DNA from 2 places in the Apilactobacillus pseudapinorum genome. Region 1 is predicted to be linked to the other one. Evidence: predicted binding sites of a transcription regulator. Region 1 holds the regulator's gene; the other holds the start of a gene.
The links. The regulator LexA, encoded in region 1, represses DNA repair genes until DNA is damaged. The targets are predictions, from matches to a motif close to CNAACANNTGTTNG.
Positions count from the first base shown of each region.

Region 2: uvrB (excinuclease ABC subunit UvrB) is a predicted target of LexA. The motif match lies at 1,642-1,655, and genes of this name have one in related genera.

Region 1 is NZ_BAABVU010000010.1:35,225-39,568, forward strand. It holds gene ABWU86_RS00940 (hypothetical protein) at 1-151, shown strand, start outside; gene ABWU86_RS00945 (hydroxymethylglutaryl-CoA synthase) at 255-1,421, shown strand; gene ABWU86_RS00950 (nucleoside 2-deoxyribosyltransferase) at 1,430-1,870, shown strand; gene lexA (transcriptional repressor LexA) at 1,867-2,502, opposite strand; gene ABWU86_RS00960 (DUF896 domain-containing protein) at 2,594-2,851, shown strand; gene ABWU86_RS00965 (YneF family protein) at 2,921-3,139, shown strand; gene ABWU86_RS00970 (lysophospholipid acyltransferase family protein) at 3,175-3,798, opposite strand; gene ABWU86_RS00975 (tRNA1(Val) (adenine(37)-N6)-methyltransferase) at 3,880-4,344, shown strand, end outside.
Region 2 is NZ_BAABVU010000033.1:13,000-17,343, forward strand. It holds gene galU (UTP--glucose-1-phosphate uridylyltransferase GalU) at 1-569, shown strand, start outside; gene trxB (thioredoxin-disulfide reductase) at 653-1,573, shown strand; gene uvrB (excinuclease ABC subunit UvrB) at 1,727-3,736, shown strand; gene uvrA (excinuclease ABC subunit UvrA) at 3,749-4,344, shown strand, end outside.

The sequences.
Region 1 (4,344 bases):
TGGTTTTGGACAAGAAGTTATCCAATGGACATTCTTATCAGTTGATCAAATCCACGAAGGGTTTGTTTATGCTGGCCCATTCTATGATGGACTAGTAATTAACTCCTTGAATGCAAAGGATCAATATGAAGTAAAAATGGTTAATAAGTAAAGCGTACTTTTGAAGTGCGCTTTTTTTACTATAATCTTTGAGCAGTGAAAAGTTTCATAGTACAATTATAATAATATATATTTTGAAAGAGTGGATTATGATTATGAATGTTGGAATTGATAAGATGAGCTTTTATTCATCAGACATGTATCTTGATATGGTGGATTTAGCACATGCTAGAAATGAAGACCCTAATAAATTTTTAATTGGAATTGGTCAAAAGAAAATGGCGGTTATTCCTAAAACACAAGATGTAGTTACCATGGCTGCAAATGCTTGTTTGAAAATAATTGATGATAATGATCGAGAAAAAATCGATTTAATTATTTTCGGGACTGAAACTGGAATTGATAATTCAAAATCTGCAGCAATTTATTTGCAAAATATGTTGGGGTTAAGCAGAAGTGGTAGAGCGTTTGAAATTAAGCAAGCTTGTTATGGGGCTACTGCAGGATTACAAATGGCCAAAGAATATGTAGAAAATAATCCTGAGAAAAAAGCACTAGTTATCGGTGCAGATATTGCAAGATACGGCATTAATACTCCAGGTGAAGTAACCCAAGGTGGTGGTGCAATTGCGATGGTTATATCTGCTAATCCTTCAATTGCTGAATTTGAAGGATCAAGTACATTTTATTCTGATGATGTAATGGATTTTTGGAGACCATTATATAGAACTGAAGCAGTTGTGGATGGTCATTATTCAAATGATGTTTATGTGGACTTCTTTAAAAAGACATGGGATGAATACAAGCAAATCACTGGCAAAACTATAGAAGATTTTGCTGCAATGACTTTCCATTTACCATATGTAAAAATGGGGATTAAAGCATTAAGAGCGATTATTGATGAAGCTAGTGAAGAACATCAAGATAAACTAAAAACAGAATTTGGTTTTGGAAAAGTATATAATGAAAACATCGGGAACCTTTATACTGGTTCATTGTATTTAAACTTCTTGTCATTAATAAATAATTCTGATCAGTTAAATGTTGGAGATAGAATTGGATTATTCAGTTACGGTTCTGGAGCTCAAGGTGAATTCTTTGCGATGAAATTATGTAAAGAATTTAAAAACAATGAATTGATAAGTCAAATTGATTCTGATATCGCAAACAGAAAACAAGTATCCGTTTCTGAATATGAAAGTATCTTTAATGATTGGGTACCAATTAAGGACCAAGAACTTAGTTTTGATACAAGCAATGATGATGCAACATTTACACTTAAGGGTGTTAAGAACCATCAAAGAATTTATGATAGAAAGTAGGAATAAACATGAGATTATATTTGGCAGGTCCATTTTTTGATGACGAACAGATTGAAAGAATCGAAAGAGTTGAAAAAGCACTAGATGCAAACAAAACAGTAACAGATTACTTTAGTCCAAGAAATTCAAATGTGAATGATGGTGCCGAAATTGGTAGTAGTCAATGGTCTAAAGATGTATTTCAACTAGATGTCGATGAAATAAAAAAAGCTGATGCCGTCATCGCAATTATCGACTTTGTAGACGATAATGTTGATAGCGGTACAGCTTTTGAAATTGGATATGCTTATGCAATTGGTAAACCGGTTGTTTTATTCCATGAAAAGGATGCAATTGTTAATTTAATGCTTTCAAATGGTTCTAAGTCATACTTAACAAAGGTTAGTGATGTTGAATCCTTTGACTTTGAAAAGATGCCAGAATATCACTATGAAGGCGAAGTATTTTAAAATACACTATCTCTGAATAAACCAACGACCTTACCAATGATATAAACTTGATCTAAAATGATAGGATCTAAATTATCATTTTCTGGTTGAAGACGATAGTGATCTGATTCTTTAAAGAATCTTTTACAAGTTGCTTCATTTTCTGATGTCATGGCGATAACAATGTCACCGTTGTTAGCAGTTGATTGTTTTCTAACGATGACCTTATCACCATTTAAAATTCCAATGTTTATCATACTTTCACCTTGAATGGTAAGCATGAAGATTTCATCAGAATTGTCGTATTGTTCAGGCATAGAGAAAAATTCGGAAGTATCTTCCACGGCTAAAATTGGTTCCCCGGCAGCAACAGTTCCTAAAACTGGGATTTGTCCAGGATGAGTATTTACTCCCAATGTTTTTAGTCCGTCTTCAGTAATTTCTAGTGCTCTAGGTTTAGCAGGATTTTTAACAATAAATCCTTTCTTTTCCAGACGGCTTAAATGTCCATGCACAGTAGAAGTTGAAGAAAGATCAACGGCTTCTCCAATTTCTCTAACGGTTGGAGGATAACCTTGACTATTGATTCTTTTCCAGATAAATTCTAAAATAGCTAATTGTTTAGAAGATTTTTCTTCTTTTGAAAAAGTCAAATCGATACCCCGTTTCTTATATGTATTTTCAATGTTTTAAATATAGCATATTAAACAAATAAAAACAAATGTTCGTAAAGGAGAGGATAAAATGTCAGAAGCAGAAGATCCAATTTTAAAGAAACTTATTCCTAGAATTAACGAATTAGCTCATAAAGCTAAAAATGAAGGATTAAGTAAAGAAGAAGAGGCCGAAAGAGCCGATCTTAGAAAACAATATCTAAAAAGATTTAAAGAAAACATGAGAAGCCAAATTGAAATGGTTCAAATCTTTAATAAAGAGGGTAAAGAAGTTACCCCAGAAAAAGTTAAAGAAGTTCAAAGAAAGAAAGGGCTTCGTGACGACTAAAAAACTTTTGAATTTAATTATTAATTTGTGTAAAATTAATAATAGAAATAAATGGAGGGAGGAAGAATTATGTCACCATTCTTTTGGATTATTCTAATTATTTTAGCTTTAATCGTAGGTCTATTTGGTGGATTCTTCATGGCACGTAAGTACATGGAAAAATATCTTAAAGATAATCCCCCAATTAACAAGGATCAATTAAGAGCAATGATGTTGCAAATGGGTCAAAAGCCATCAGCTAAGAAATTAAATCAAATGATGAATAGTATGAAGGCTAACGCCAAGTAAAAAAAAGACATAATCAAATGATTATGTCTTTTTTATTACTTTTTAGAAGGGTCAATGTATTTGAATTCGGGATCAATTTCTTGGTCTAACTTATCAAAGGCTTGTTGCATTTGATCTTCAATTGCTTTTTGACCTTCTTCATTTAGCTTAATACCTTTATCTAGATAGATTGGATCACCAAAATTAATGATAGCTCTTTTTCTAGAAAATAGGCTCTTAAATGTAAGTGGACCCTGATATACGGCTGGCAACAATGGCTTCTTAGATAATTTAGCAATTAATGTTGCGCCACCTTTTAAGTCTTGTGAATGTCTTGTTCCAGAAGGGAAGATAATTAGAGACTTATTTGAATTTTGTAGAATTTTAACTGGTTCTTTAATTACAGATGGCCCTGGGTTTTCACGATCAACACTTAAAACGTTTGCGTGGACTAATACAAATTTAAGAAATGGATTTTTAAATAATTCCTTTTTAGCCATAAAGGCAAATTCTTTTGGACTAGCAGCTAATGCAAAATATAACGGATCAAACCAGGTACGATGAGGTGCGACTAGTATGTAGTTTCCCTCAGGGATACGTTGTTTGTTTTTGAATGTTGGTGCTCCATTTATTGGGTATAAAATGATTCTAGATAAAATCTTTAAGAAAGAATACATTATTTAACTCCTCTCGTACTTTATTATTTAATAGTATTCTATTATTATGAGTATATGCAAGGAAAAAATGGGGGATGAATATAAATGAACAACCTTTTGAAAGAAAATGAAAGAATTGATCAGTTATACAGCAATGACATTAAAATCATTCAAAACCCCGAAGTGTTCTCATTTTCACTTGATGCGGTATTATTATCTGATTTTGCTAAACTACCTAAAAAGGATTCTTCCGTTACTGTTGATTTATGTAGCGGAAACGGTGCAGTTGGATTATTTATGTCACATAAGACCCGTGGAAAGATATGGGAAATTGAACTGCAACCAAGATTGGCTGACATGGCAAAGAGAAGTGTTGAGCTTAATAATCTTGAAAATAAAATAGAAGTTATTAATGATGATTTAGATAATTCTACGGATTATCTAGCAAAGGATTCAGTTGATGTGATTACATGTAATCCACCATATTTTCCTAATTTAGATAATAGCAAGAAAAATCCTAATAAATATTTAGCAATCGCAAGACACGAAATTACTACCAATTTAGACAAA
Region 2 (4,344 bases), on a different contig from region 1:
GTCAAGAACATCCAAATGGTTTAGGGGATGCTGTATATACTGCCAAGAGTTTTGTTGGCGATGATCCTTTTGTTATCATGTTAGGTGATGACTTAATGGAAGATAAAACACCATTAACTAAGCAATTAATTGATAGTTACGAAGAAACAGGTTCTTCAACTTTAGCTGTTATGAGAGTGCCTCATGAAGATACTTCAAAGTACGGTGTAATTAACCCAGCTAAAGAAGTTAAAGATGGCCTATACGACGTTGTTAACTTCGTTGAAAAACCAAATCCTGAAGACGCACCTAGTGATTTAGCGATTATCGGTCGTTACTTATTAACTCCTGAAATCTTTGATATTTTGGAAAACACTAAGCCAGGTAAAGGTAATGAAGTTCAATTAACTGATGCTATTGATACATTAAATAAAGATGGTAAAGTTTACGCTCACGAATTCAAAGGTGACCGTTTCGATACTGGTAACAAGTTCGGTTGGCTACAAACCAACATTGAATTTGGACTACAACATCCAGAAGTTGCAGACCAATTGAAAGAATACATTAAAGATTTAGCTAAGAAACTTTAAAATTAGTTTGTGTGCTAATTAATGGACAAATCTATCATATGATAGTAAAGTATCATTTATTGAATATATGAAAGGGGAAGTTAATTATGGAAAAATATGACGTAATTGTTATTGGTGCTGGACCTGGTGGAATGACATCCGCACTATATGCTTCTCGTGCTAATTTATCAGTTTTAATGATTGATCGTGGTATCTACGGTGGTCAAATGAACAACACAGCTGAAATTGAAAACTATCCTGGATTCAAATCCATTTTAGGACCAGATTTAGCTAAGAATATGTACGAAAGCTCAACTAACTTTGGCGCCAAGTATGAATACGGAACTGTTGAATCAATTGAAGACAAGGGTAATTCAAAGATTGTTAACACCGACCAAGGTAGTTACGAAACAAGTTCTGTTATCATTGGTACTGGTTCACAATACCGTAAACTAGGCGTGCCTGGTGAAGATGAATACGGTGGAAGAGGAGTTTCTTACTGTGCCGTATGTGATGGTGCCTTCTTCAAGAACCGTGAAGTCGTAGTTGTCGGTGGTGGAGATTCAGCTATTTCTGAAGCACTTTACCTTGCTGGTTTAGCTTCGAAAGTAACTGTTATTCACCGTCGTGATCAACTTCGTGCACAAAAAGTTATTCAAGACCGTGCATTTGCTAATGACAAAATTGAATTCATTTGGGACACTAATGTAACTGAAGTTATCGGAGATGACATGAAAGTTACTGGTGTAAAAACTGTAAACAACAAGACTAACGAAGAAAGCGTTGTTGACGCTTCTGGTGTATTTATTTATGTTGGTAACAACCCAATGACTGAAGCATTTGCGAACCTAAACATCACTGATGAAAAAGGTTGGATTAAGACTAACGAAAGAATGGAAACTGATATTGATGGTGTGTTTGCCATTGGAGACGTTCGTCAAAAAGAATTAAGACAAGTAACTACTGCCGTTGGAGACGGTGGAATTGCTGGTCAAAACGCATTTGAATACGTTTCATCATTATAAAAAGTAATCAAAAAGACTGGTTTTAATACCAGTCTTTTTTTACTCTTAAAAAGGAGAACATTAGTTTTAGAAAGTTTGTTCGTATGTTAAAATATTATTAAATATGAATGAAAAGGGTCGAAAACCCTACGAGTGAACAAAGGAGGACTTTGTTTGGAAATCCAACGCGAAAATAATAATAAATTTGAATTAGTATCAAAATATAAACCTACTGGTGATCAACCAGAGGCTATTAGTCAATTAACCAAGGGGATTGAAGATGGACAAAAGCAACAAATCCTATTAGGGGCTACGGGTACAGGGAAGACCTTTACGATTTCTAATGTGATTAAAAATGTGAATAAACCAACGTTGATTTTATCGCATAATAAAACATTAGCGGGTCAACTATATAGTGAATTTAAAGAGTTCTTTCCTAATAACGCAGTTGAATACTTCGTTAGTTATTATGATTACTACCAACCAGAAGCATATGTACCTTCAAGTGATACCTATATTGAAAAGGATTCTTCAATCAATGATGAAATCGATAAACTACGCCATGCCGCAACTAACTCATTACTAACTAGAAATGACGTTATCATTGTTGCATCTGTTTCATCCATTTTTGGATTAGGAAGTCCTAAAGAATACTACAAACATACGATTGCACTAAATGTGGGTCAACAAATCGAGCGAGATGAATTACTAAGAAGACTAGTTGAAATCCAATTTGATCGAAATGATATTGATTTTCAGCGTGGTCGATTTAGGGTTCATGGAGATGTTGTTGATATTTTTCCTGCTTCGGGAGACCAACACGCGTTTAGAATTGAATTCTTTGGTGATGAGATTGATTCTATTAAAGAAATCGACACATTAACCGGTGAATTTATTGGTAAAAAAGACAATATTATTATCTTCCCAGCAACCCACTTTTTGACTGATGATCAAAACATGGATCATGCATTAAAAGGAATTAAGGAAGAAATGATAGAACAAGTTGCCGAATTTGAAAAAGAAGGTAAATTGCTAGAAGCGCAACGATTAAAACAACGTACTACTTATGATATTGAAATGATGGCAGAAATGGGATATACCAACGGAATTGAAAATTATTCCAGATATATGGATAATCGAAAACCGGGTGAAGCACCTTATACGCTATTAGATTTCTTCCCAGATGATTACTTGTTAGTAGTCGATGAATCACATCAAACATTGCCACAGGTAGGTGGGATGTACAACGGTGATAAAGCTAGAAAAGAGCGTTTAATTGAGTACGGTTTTAGATTGCCTAGTGCTCTTGATAATAGACCGCTAAAGATGCCCGAATTTAAAGAACGTGTTAATCAAGCAATTTATATGTCTGCGACGCCAGGACCACGTGAATTGGAAGAGACACCTGAAAAGAACATTGTTCAACAAATTATTCGACCAACTGGTTTGTTAGATCCAACGGTAGAAGTGCGTCCAATTATGGGACAAATGGATGACTTAGTTGGTGAAATTAACGATCGAATCGAAAAGAACGAACGTGTTTTTGTTACGACTTTAACCAAGAAAATGTCTGAAGATTTAACTGATTACTTGAAAGACCTAGGGATTAAAGTGGCATACTTACATTCAGATGTTAAGACACTGGAAAGAACTAAAATAATTAGAGATTTACGACTAGGTAAATATGATGTTTTAGTTGGAATTAACTTGTTAAGAGAAGGAATTGACGTTCCTGAAGTTTCACTAGTTGCTATCTTAGATGCCGATAAAGAAGGATTCCTAAGAAATGAACGTTCATTGATTCAAACGATTGGACGTGCTGCCAGAAATGAAAATGGGGCAGTTATTATGTACGCTGACTATGTAACTGATTCAATGCAAAAAGCAATCGATGAAACTGCCAGAAGACGTAGCATTCAACAAGAATACAATAAAGAACATCAAATTACGCCACATACAATTAAGAAACCAATTCGTGACTTAATTAGTTATGGTAATAAAGATGATAATGATAAAGAAGATCATTCATTTATCGAATCTGATTTCCAAAAACTAACCAAGAAAGATCAAAAACAAATGATCGAAACATTAACCAAGGAAATGAAACAAGCAGCCGCAAAACTAGATTTCGAAAAAGCTGCTGCATTGCGTGATACGGTGATGGATTTAAAGAGTCAGATGTAAGGAGGAAACAAGGTGCAAAACGATAAGATTGTTATTAAAGGTGCCCGTGCACATAACTTAAAGGATATTAGCGTTTCAATTCCTAAAAACAAACTAACAGTAATGACCGGGTTGTCAGGTTCTGGAAAGAGTTCTTTGGCATTTGATACTTTATATGCAGAAGGACAACGTCGATACGTGGAAAGTCTTTCCTCATACGCTCGTCAATTTTTAGGCCAAATGGATAAACCAGATGTCGACTCGATTGAAGGATTAAGTCCAGCGATTGCGATTGACCAAAAGACAACTTCGAAAAATCCTCGTTCAACGGTTGGAACAGTTACTGAAATCAATGATTACTTTAGATTGTTGTGGGCACGAGTTGGAACTCCAATTTGTCCTAATGACGGAACTAAGATTACTAGACAATCGATTGATCAAATGATGGATGCGGTTCTAGCCTTACCCGAAAGAACTAAGATGCAAATTTTGTCACCTGTTGTTAGGGAACAGCGTGGTCAACACAAGAAGATCATCGAAAAAATTAAGCGTGAAGGTTTTGTCCGTTATCGTGTTGATGGCGAAGTGCACGAAATCGAAGATGATATTGAATTAGATAAGAATAAACA